2 linked regions of the Prochlorococcus marinus CUG1416 genome follow. The main gene of each other region encodes a partner of the protein of the gene in region 2 in a complex. Links are inferred from orthologs where the notes say so. Each region holds a gene or a part of one and is shown on either strand. Other genes may lie near its edges. The genes, in order: uvrA and mfd.

What was found.
Region 1: the proteins of mfd (region 2) and uvrA are in contact, whole or in part, in a crystal structure (PDB 4DFC), measured with the Escherichia coli proteins. The link is inferred for Prochlorococcus marinus CUG1416 from one-to-one orthologs.

Annotation. Positions count from the first base shown.
Region 1 is NZ_JAAORM010000005.1:597,401-601,170, forward strand. What follows is about bases 7-3,446. They hold uvrA (excinuclease ABC subunit UvrA), read right to left. Parts: upstream 3,111-3,446; coding sequence 207-3,110; downstream 7-206. Other genes in these bases: HA146_RS09495 (AAA family ATPase), read right to left, coding at 3,164-3,446. Also shown: HA146_RS09485 (glycosyltransferase), read right to left, coding at 1-5; more of HA146_RS09495, read right to left, coding at 3,447-3,770. UniProt on the Escherichia coli protein: The UvrABC repair system catalyzes the recognition and processing of DNA lesions. UvrA is an ATPase and a DNA-binding protein. A damage recognition complex composed of 2 UvrA and 2 UvrB subunits scans DNA for abnormalities.
Region 2 is NZ_JAAORM010000002.1:638,123-642,515, reverse strand. What follows is about bases 217-4,279. They hold mfd (transcription-repair coupling factor), read right to left. Parts: upstream 3,930-4,279; coding sequence 417-3,929; downstream 217-416. Other genes in these bases: HA146_RS04930 (TerC family protein), read left to right, coding at 4,004-4,279; HA146_RS04940 (hypothetical protein), read right to left, coding at 217-342. Outside these bases: more of HA146_RS04940, read right to left, coding at 181-216; more of HA146_RS04930, read left to right, coding at 4,280-4,393. UniProt on the Escherichia coli protein: Couples transcription and DNA repair by recognizing RNA polymerase (RNAP) stalled at DNA lesions. Mediates ATP-dependent release of RNAP and its truncated transcript from the DNA, and recruitment of nucleotide excision repair machinery to the damaged site.

The sequences.
Region 1 (3,770 bases), on a different replicon or contig from region 2:
CTCATTCAGCAAATCCTCAGATCAATAGCCTGTAATACAAATAAGATGGATTCCCAAAGGAAATCTTAAGAAAGCATTATGATTTAAAAATTTTTTAATTCAAAAGTTTTCAAAAAGACAGATATCTACTAAGTTTATACAACTTTACAGAAGACTTTCGTTTTAATCAGATACTTAAAAATAAAAAGAAATACAACAAAGATTTTTTATTTAAGAACCTTTTTAAGATATTTTGCTGTATGGCTAGTGGGATGTTTAGCTACATCCTCAGGAATACCTTCTGTAATAACTTCGCCGCCTTTATTACCTCCATCAGGTCCTAAATCAATAATCCAATCAGAACATCTAATTACATCTAAATTATGTTCGATAACAATTACAGAATTACCTTTATCTACCAAACGTTGTATGACATCCATTAATTTGTGAACATCATAAAAACTTAAACCTGTAGTTGGTTCATCAATCAAATATAGAGTTTTTCCAGTAGCTCTTTTAGATAATTCTGTAGCTAACTTAACTCTTTGAGCCTCCCCGCCAGATAATGTAGGAGCTGGTTGGCCTAATTTGACATATCCTAATCCGACATCTACCAATGTAGATAATCTATCAGCAGCTTGAGGTATCGCTGAAAAAGTTTCTGCAGCTTTTTCAACAGTCATCTCTAAAACATCAGATATATTAAAACCTTTATATTTAACTTGAAGAGTTTCCCTATTAAAACGAGCTCCTTTGCATACTTCACATTGAACATAAACATCAGGTAAAAAATTCATTTCAATAACATTAACTCCCTGGCCTTTACAAGCTTCGCATCTTCCTCCTTTTACATTAAAACTAAATTGGCCAGCCTGATAGCCCCTTGCTTTTGCTTCTACTGTGGCAGTAAATAACTGCCTTATAGGATCAAAAGCACCTGTATAAGTGGCAGGGTTTGATCTTGGTGTTCTCCCTATGGGCGATTGATCAATAACAATAACTTTGTCAATTGCCTTTATACCCTTTAACTCTTTTACCCCTTGAGGAAAAGGGACTTTTAATCCTAGAGAATGACACAAGGCAGGGTGAAGTAATTCATTTATCAAAGTACTTTTCCCACTCCCACTTACACCCGTTACAGAAACTAACCTTCCTAAGGGAAATTCTACAGATATATTCTTTAAATTATTTTTAGAGCAATTGTTTAAAATTAAACTTTTTTTAACAGATGATCTACGTTCTTTTGGAGTAGGAATCGACTTCCTACCACTGAGATAAGCCCCCGTTAATGACCTATCTGATTTTAAGACATCTTCATATGATCCTTTAGCAATAATTTCCCCACCATAAATACCTGCCCCTGGGCCAATATCTACTATATAATCTGCGGATTTCATAGTATCTTCGTCATGTTCAACAACAACTAAAGTATTTCCTAAATCTCTTAAGCTTTTTAATGTTTCTAATAATCTGTCATTGTCTCTCTGGTGTAAACCAATACTTGGTTCATCTAATACATATAAAACACCAGTAAGCCCTGCTCCTATTTGCGTTGCTAATCTAATACGTTGAGCTTCTCCACCAGACAAAGTCATGGCAGGTCTATCTAAAGTTAAATAATCTAAACCGACATTAATTAAAAACTTCAAACGTAAACGAATTTCTTTTAAAACCAATTCACCTATCTGCTTTTGTTTTTCTGATAAAGATATATTTTCCTTATTAGTCTTTCCTAAACCCATGATTCGCTCAATATGAGTTAAAGTTTCAGAAACGCTTATAGAAGTTAAATCAGTTATATTATATGGACCAAGTTTAACGGCCAACGCCTCAGGTCTTAATCTTTTTCCAGAACATGTATTACAAGGTACTAATTCTAAATACTTTTCTAACTTTTGCTTAACTGATTCTCCATTAGCTTCATTCAATTGCCTTTCTAATATTGGTAGAATCCCTTCAAAAGGCCTTTCAAAACCACTAGAAGTTTTAAAACGACTATCAGCTTGAATTAATATTGGTTTATCTGATCCTAAAAGTAAAACTTTTTTTTGCAAATCACTTAAATCTTTCCAAGGAGTTTTTAATTCAAAACCATACGCTTGTCCAACTGAAAATAGTAATGAAAAATAATAAGTATTATCTTTTTCACTCCAAGGAGCTATTGCAGCATAAACAGGTAATGTTTTGTCTGGTATTACTCTATCAGCAGTAAATTTTTTTAAATAACCAATCCCATGACAATCTGGACAGGCACCATATGGGCTGTTAAAGGAAAATAATCTAGGAGAAAGTTCCTCTACAATAGAACCATGTACAGGACAAGCATAATTTTCTGAGTATAATTTTTCTCTATCTAAATTAGGAGGTAAGTTTTCTCCTTTTTTCGGAACAACTTCTACTATGGCTAAACCGTCGCCTCTTTTGAGACAAGTTTGTAGAGAATCATTCAATCTTTCTTGTATTCCATCTCTTGCTATTAATCTATCAACTACTACCTCAATACTATGAATTTGATTCTTATCTAATTCAATACTATCTGCAAGTTCTCTTACCTCCCCGTTAATTCTTACCCTAGCAAAGCCCTCAGCAGCTAGTCCACTTATTAATTTTGTGTGTGTTCCTTTCTTCCCCCGTACAACAGGAGCTAACAATTGGTACCTTGTACCTTCTGGCAATAGAAGAATTTGATCAACCATTTCATCAATGGTTTGAGGCGCAATTGGAATCCCACAGTGATGACAATGAGGCTCGCCAGCACGTCCAAACAACAATCTTAGATAATCTTGTATCTCAGTTACTGTTCCAACTGTTGACCGAGGGTTATGACTTGTAGATTTTTGATCAATTGAAATAGCAGGGGATAAGCCCTCAATATTGTCGACATCTGGTTTATCTACTTGACCTAAAAATTGCCTTGCATATGCTGAAAGACTTTCAACATATCTTCTTTGACCTTCAGCAAAAATGGTATCAAAAGCTAAAGAACTTTTACCACTTCCACTCACACCAGTAAAAACTATAAATTTATTCCTTGGGAGAGAAAGGTCAATATTTTTTAAATTATGCTGACGAGCTCCCCTAATATTGATTGAATTATCTTCTTCAAAACTATTATGGATTTTTGTAACCATGTTTAAATCTATTTATGATTTAAAAAGGTTATTATAGTGGAATTTTTCCTATTTTATGCAGCTGCCCTGTCAAGAAGACTAGAAGCGTAATCATTTGCTTCGCCAAACCCTCCACCAATAAGTTCTATTAATTCATTTTTTCTTTGTTTTTTTGTAGCTAATTTTGATATTGAAGTATAAGTTATTCCATCAATTACATTTTTATGCACTTTAAAATGAGCTAAACCTCCAGCAGCTAAAAAAGGCTGATGTGTAATACATAAAACCTGTTGATCTTTAGATATTTCTTTTATTAGCTCAACCAACGAAAACAAGGATTTACCACTTAGACCATTATCAATTTCATCTAAAAAGAAAGTATTTGGTTTTTTAGAAATACTAGATTTAATCGCTAGTAAAAATCTTGACATTTCGCCACCAGAAATAACACTCGATAGAGGAGCAAGCTTCTGATCAGGATTAGCAGAGAACAAAAAATTTATATTATTAATCCCATCGCCAGAAGGATTACATTCAGAAAATTGAATTGAAAAATTTGCATTTTCTAAGCCTAAATTTTTTAAAATTGAGATTACTGAATTCTGTAACAGTTTTGCAATTTTTTTTCTTTCAGTAGATTGAATAACAAATAAAGAATTTAAATTACTTTGTAAATTTTTG
Region 2 (4,393 bases):
TTTGACTTTTAATAAGTCTTTTATTTTAATTATTGAGCTCATATCAAATCTTTATGAAATATTTTTGGTGATTTTCATTTTTATTTCTTCGATTATTACTTTTATTTTATTAATGGGCTCTTTTTATAGGTTATTTAAGATTGGAAAGAGAAAAACGACACAGATCGGTTATAAATAATTTCAAATTGGCTGCATTAATCCCCCGCCACCTGAATCAGAATCATCGTCATCATTTTCTGTTTCTAATCCGAATAGTGCGTAGAATCCAAGAGCAATAGATGAGAAAATTATTGTTAAGGGTAAAATCGAAGTTTGTATTCCGACGTCTATATATTCACCCATGAATTAAGAAAAAATTTTTATAAACCTAACCGAAATTAAACTCTTTCGCGGATTTTAAATAATTATTTAATAATTTATTCTTTTTTAATTAGTAGGTCCTTATCAAAATTATTTATTTCTTCAAGAAATAAACCAAAGCAATACATCAATTGATCAATTTGATTTTGAACTTCAGTAACGCCTAAACCTCTTATAGTTATTAAGGAGCATTGTTCCCTTTCATCAAAATTAAATTTATTTTGAACATTACTTGGTAAAGAATTTTTAAGAATTTTGAAAGTAGAATTTTTTAATTTGGTCTCTATTAAGATGTTTGGCTTTTTGAGTTTGATCTTGTTAAAACCACATTTTTTAGCAAGCAATTTTAGTCTCATTATCATAATCAAGGACTCAACAGGTTTCGGTAAGGTTCCATATCTATTAATCCAATCTGAAGCTAATTCAGTTAATTCATTATTATTTGAACATTCAGTAGCAGATTTGTAAGCCTCAAGCTTCTCTTCTCTGTTTAATATCCATGTTGCAGGTATAAATGCATTTATTTGGAGGTCAATTTGTGTGTCACTAACTTCTGGTATTTCTTGCCCAGAGATTTCTGAAATAGCCTCATGGAGCATTTCTATATATAAATCATATCCAAGAGCATTAACTTTCCCACTTTGTTCTTCTCCCAGTAAACTTCCTACTCCTCTTATTTCCATATCTTTCATCGCAAGTTGGTATCCACTTCCAAGTTCCGAAAAGTCTTTTATTGCTTTCAATCTTTGTTTTGCAGCGTCATTAATTTTATTTATATTTGGATAAAATAACCAAGCATGAGCTTGTACTCCGCTTCTCCCAACTCTTCCTCTAAGTTGATAAAGTTGTGATAGTCCAAATTTGTGAGAATCTTCAATTATAATTGTATTTACTTTAGGAATGTCTAATCCACTTTCAATTATCGTTGTGCATATCATGAGATCAACTTCTCCGTTATTAAAAGCAATCATTGCATTTTCAAGCTCTGTTTCGTTCATTTGTCCATGAGCAACAATAAACTTTAAGTTGTGAAACATATTTTTTAATTTGTTTACAGCTTGATCAATATCAGAAATCCTTGGAAGAACATAAAATATTTGACCACCCCTATCAAGTTCTTGATTAATGGCAGTTCTTATTACATCCATATCAATTTCAGATAAATATGTTTTTATTGATCTTCTTGATGGAGGAGGAGTATTTAGTAAGCTCATTTGTCTCAGCCCAGATAAGCTCATATAAAGAGTTCTAGGAATTGGAGTTGCCGAGAGAGTTAAAACGTCTATGTTAGTTTTTATTTTTTTAATTTTCTCTTTTTGACTTACTCCAAATCTTTGTTCTTCATCTATAACAAGTAGTCCTAAGTTTTTTATTTCAATTTCTTTCCCTAGAATTTGATGTGTGGCTACTACTAAATCAATTTTGTTATTTTTTAAACCTGCATAGATTTCCTTTCTCTCATTAAGGGTTTTGAATCTATTGAGTAATGAAACTTTTATTGGGTAAGGTGAAAATCTATTATTTATTGTTCTCCAATGTTGTTGAGCTAGGATTGTTGTAGGTGCTAGTAATATTACTTGCTTGCCTGATGTAATAGCCTTAAAAATAGCCCGAACAGCAACCTCTGTTTTGCCAAAGCCTACATCTCCACAAACTAACCTGTCCATTGGCTTATCGCTTTCCATATCAGACTTTATTTCTTTTACAGCAGTAATTTGATCTGGTGTTGGTTGATAAGGGAATGATTCCTCTAATTCATCTTGCCAAGGACCATCTTCTGGGTATACGTGCCCCTTTACTTTTTCTCTCTTTGCATAAAGTTTTAAGATATCGACAGCAACTTTTTTGATTTGTTTCTTATTTTTATCTTTTATTCTTTCCCATTCTGTCCCTCCTAATTTATTTATTTTTGGCTTTATTTTTCCGCTAGATCTATACCTGTTAACACTACCGAGTTGATCAGCTGCAACACTTATCTTCCCGTCTTGATACTGAATGACTAAATAATCTCTTGAATCTCCAGTTATATTGATTTTTTCAATTTTTAAAAATTTTCCTATTCCATGATTTTTATGAACAATAAAATCCCCTGGACTAATCTTATTCAAATTAATATTTGAATTGGTACTTCTTTTTTTTCTTCTTATGAAAACATTATTAAAAAGAGATTGTTGTGCAAATAATTCTTTATCTGTTACGAGGACAACTTTCCATATAGGAAGATAAAAACCCTCTATTTCATAATTGTTCCTATTTTTTATAATTAAAGGAGTTGAATTATTAATTGACTTAAATGCTTCATCATTATCATTAGGATTATTTAAGAAGTTTGTATTACATTCGTGCTCAAAAAGTAAAGTCCTAGTTCTCAATGGCTGTGCCGATAATATCCATACTTTTTCTTTATTTTTTATATATTTATTTATATCGTTAGATAATTTCCCTATATTTTTAGAGTATGAATTTAATCTTTTATCGTTTAATAAAAAACTATTATGAATATTCTCTTTAGATTCAAATTCATACAATTTTATTAAATTAAAATTTCTCAGTGAATTTAATATTTCCTCAAACTTTAAATGCAAATTAGGCTTAGCCTTTAAGGTAATATCATTATTTTTGAGGTTTTCATTTAATTCATACGCACAATTATCAAAATTACTTTCTGAATCTAGATACCAGTTATTCGCAAATTTATTACAATCTTCTAATTCATCAATTACAAGAATTGTTTCTTTCTTTATGAAATCTATTATATTTGAAGGCTTTTTTTCAATTATTCCTAAATAACGATCAAGATTATTTTTATTTATATCTTCTGAATTAAAAATACAGTTCTTAGATAAATTATTTAACTTATCTTTTATTAGTAAATCAAATCCAGCCTGTATTATTTCAATATTATTGATACTTTCCAGTGTTTTTTGTGTATTGGGATCATATTCTCTTATTTTCTCAATTACATTATCAAAAAATTCTAATCTTATAGGGAACTCATTATTTACAGGATATATATCTATTATTTCCCCTCTCCTACTCCAGAATCCTTCTGTAGAAGTTACATCTTCTTTTTTATAACCAAGCAATGTAAGTTTATTTGCTAATTCTTGAATTTCAATTTGAACCCCTTTTTGCAGATCTAACTTGTTTTCAATTAATAATTTTTTATTTATTAGATGAGGTTGTAGTGATTTCTCTGTTGATACAACAATATTAAGTTCTTTGTTCTCTTTTTTTATTAATTTCGATAAAACAGTAAGCTGAGTAAATTCAATCTCTTTGGATTTATTGATTGACGAGTATGGTAAATGTTCTGTTGGCGGATAATATAAAACTGCTAAATCATTTAAACTTTCAAAATAACCAATCCATTTGTAGGCAATTTCTATATTAGGACAAATTAATAATATATTTTTATTTTCTTTTTTTGCAATGCTATCTAAGACTATTGATTTAGCATATCTACTTGAACCAACAATATTTAATTCTTTATTTTTTGAAATTCTTTTTATTAATTCAGAGGTAATTTGTGAGTTTGAAATATAATTAACTAAAGTATTTAAACTCATTTATAGTTATCAATCTTGATTACGAATATCCGACATATTATATTAGATTTTATACTGATTGTGAATAATATTTGATGGATTCAGCCGCAATAAATTCTTTTATACCCACACTAGATCAAGTAGACAGTTGGTACGAAATCTTTACACTTTTACCAATATTAATTGCACTAGAGTTATTATTATCGGCTGATAATGCTGTCGCACTAGCTTCTCTTACTAAATCCCTCGACAGTTCGGAATTAAGGTCAAGAGCCTTAAATATTGGTATTACAATATCTTTATTATTTAGAATTATTCTCATCATTTTATCTAATGTTCTTCTCAAGTTTATTTTTATTAGGGTTTTTGCTGGTTTTTATTTAATATATTTATTCTTCTCTAATGTTTTTTTTAATTCTGAAATAGAAAATGCCGAAAATGGCACAGATAATAATAAAAATAATTTTAAGTTCTTAAGGGTTGTA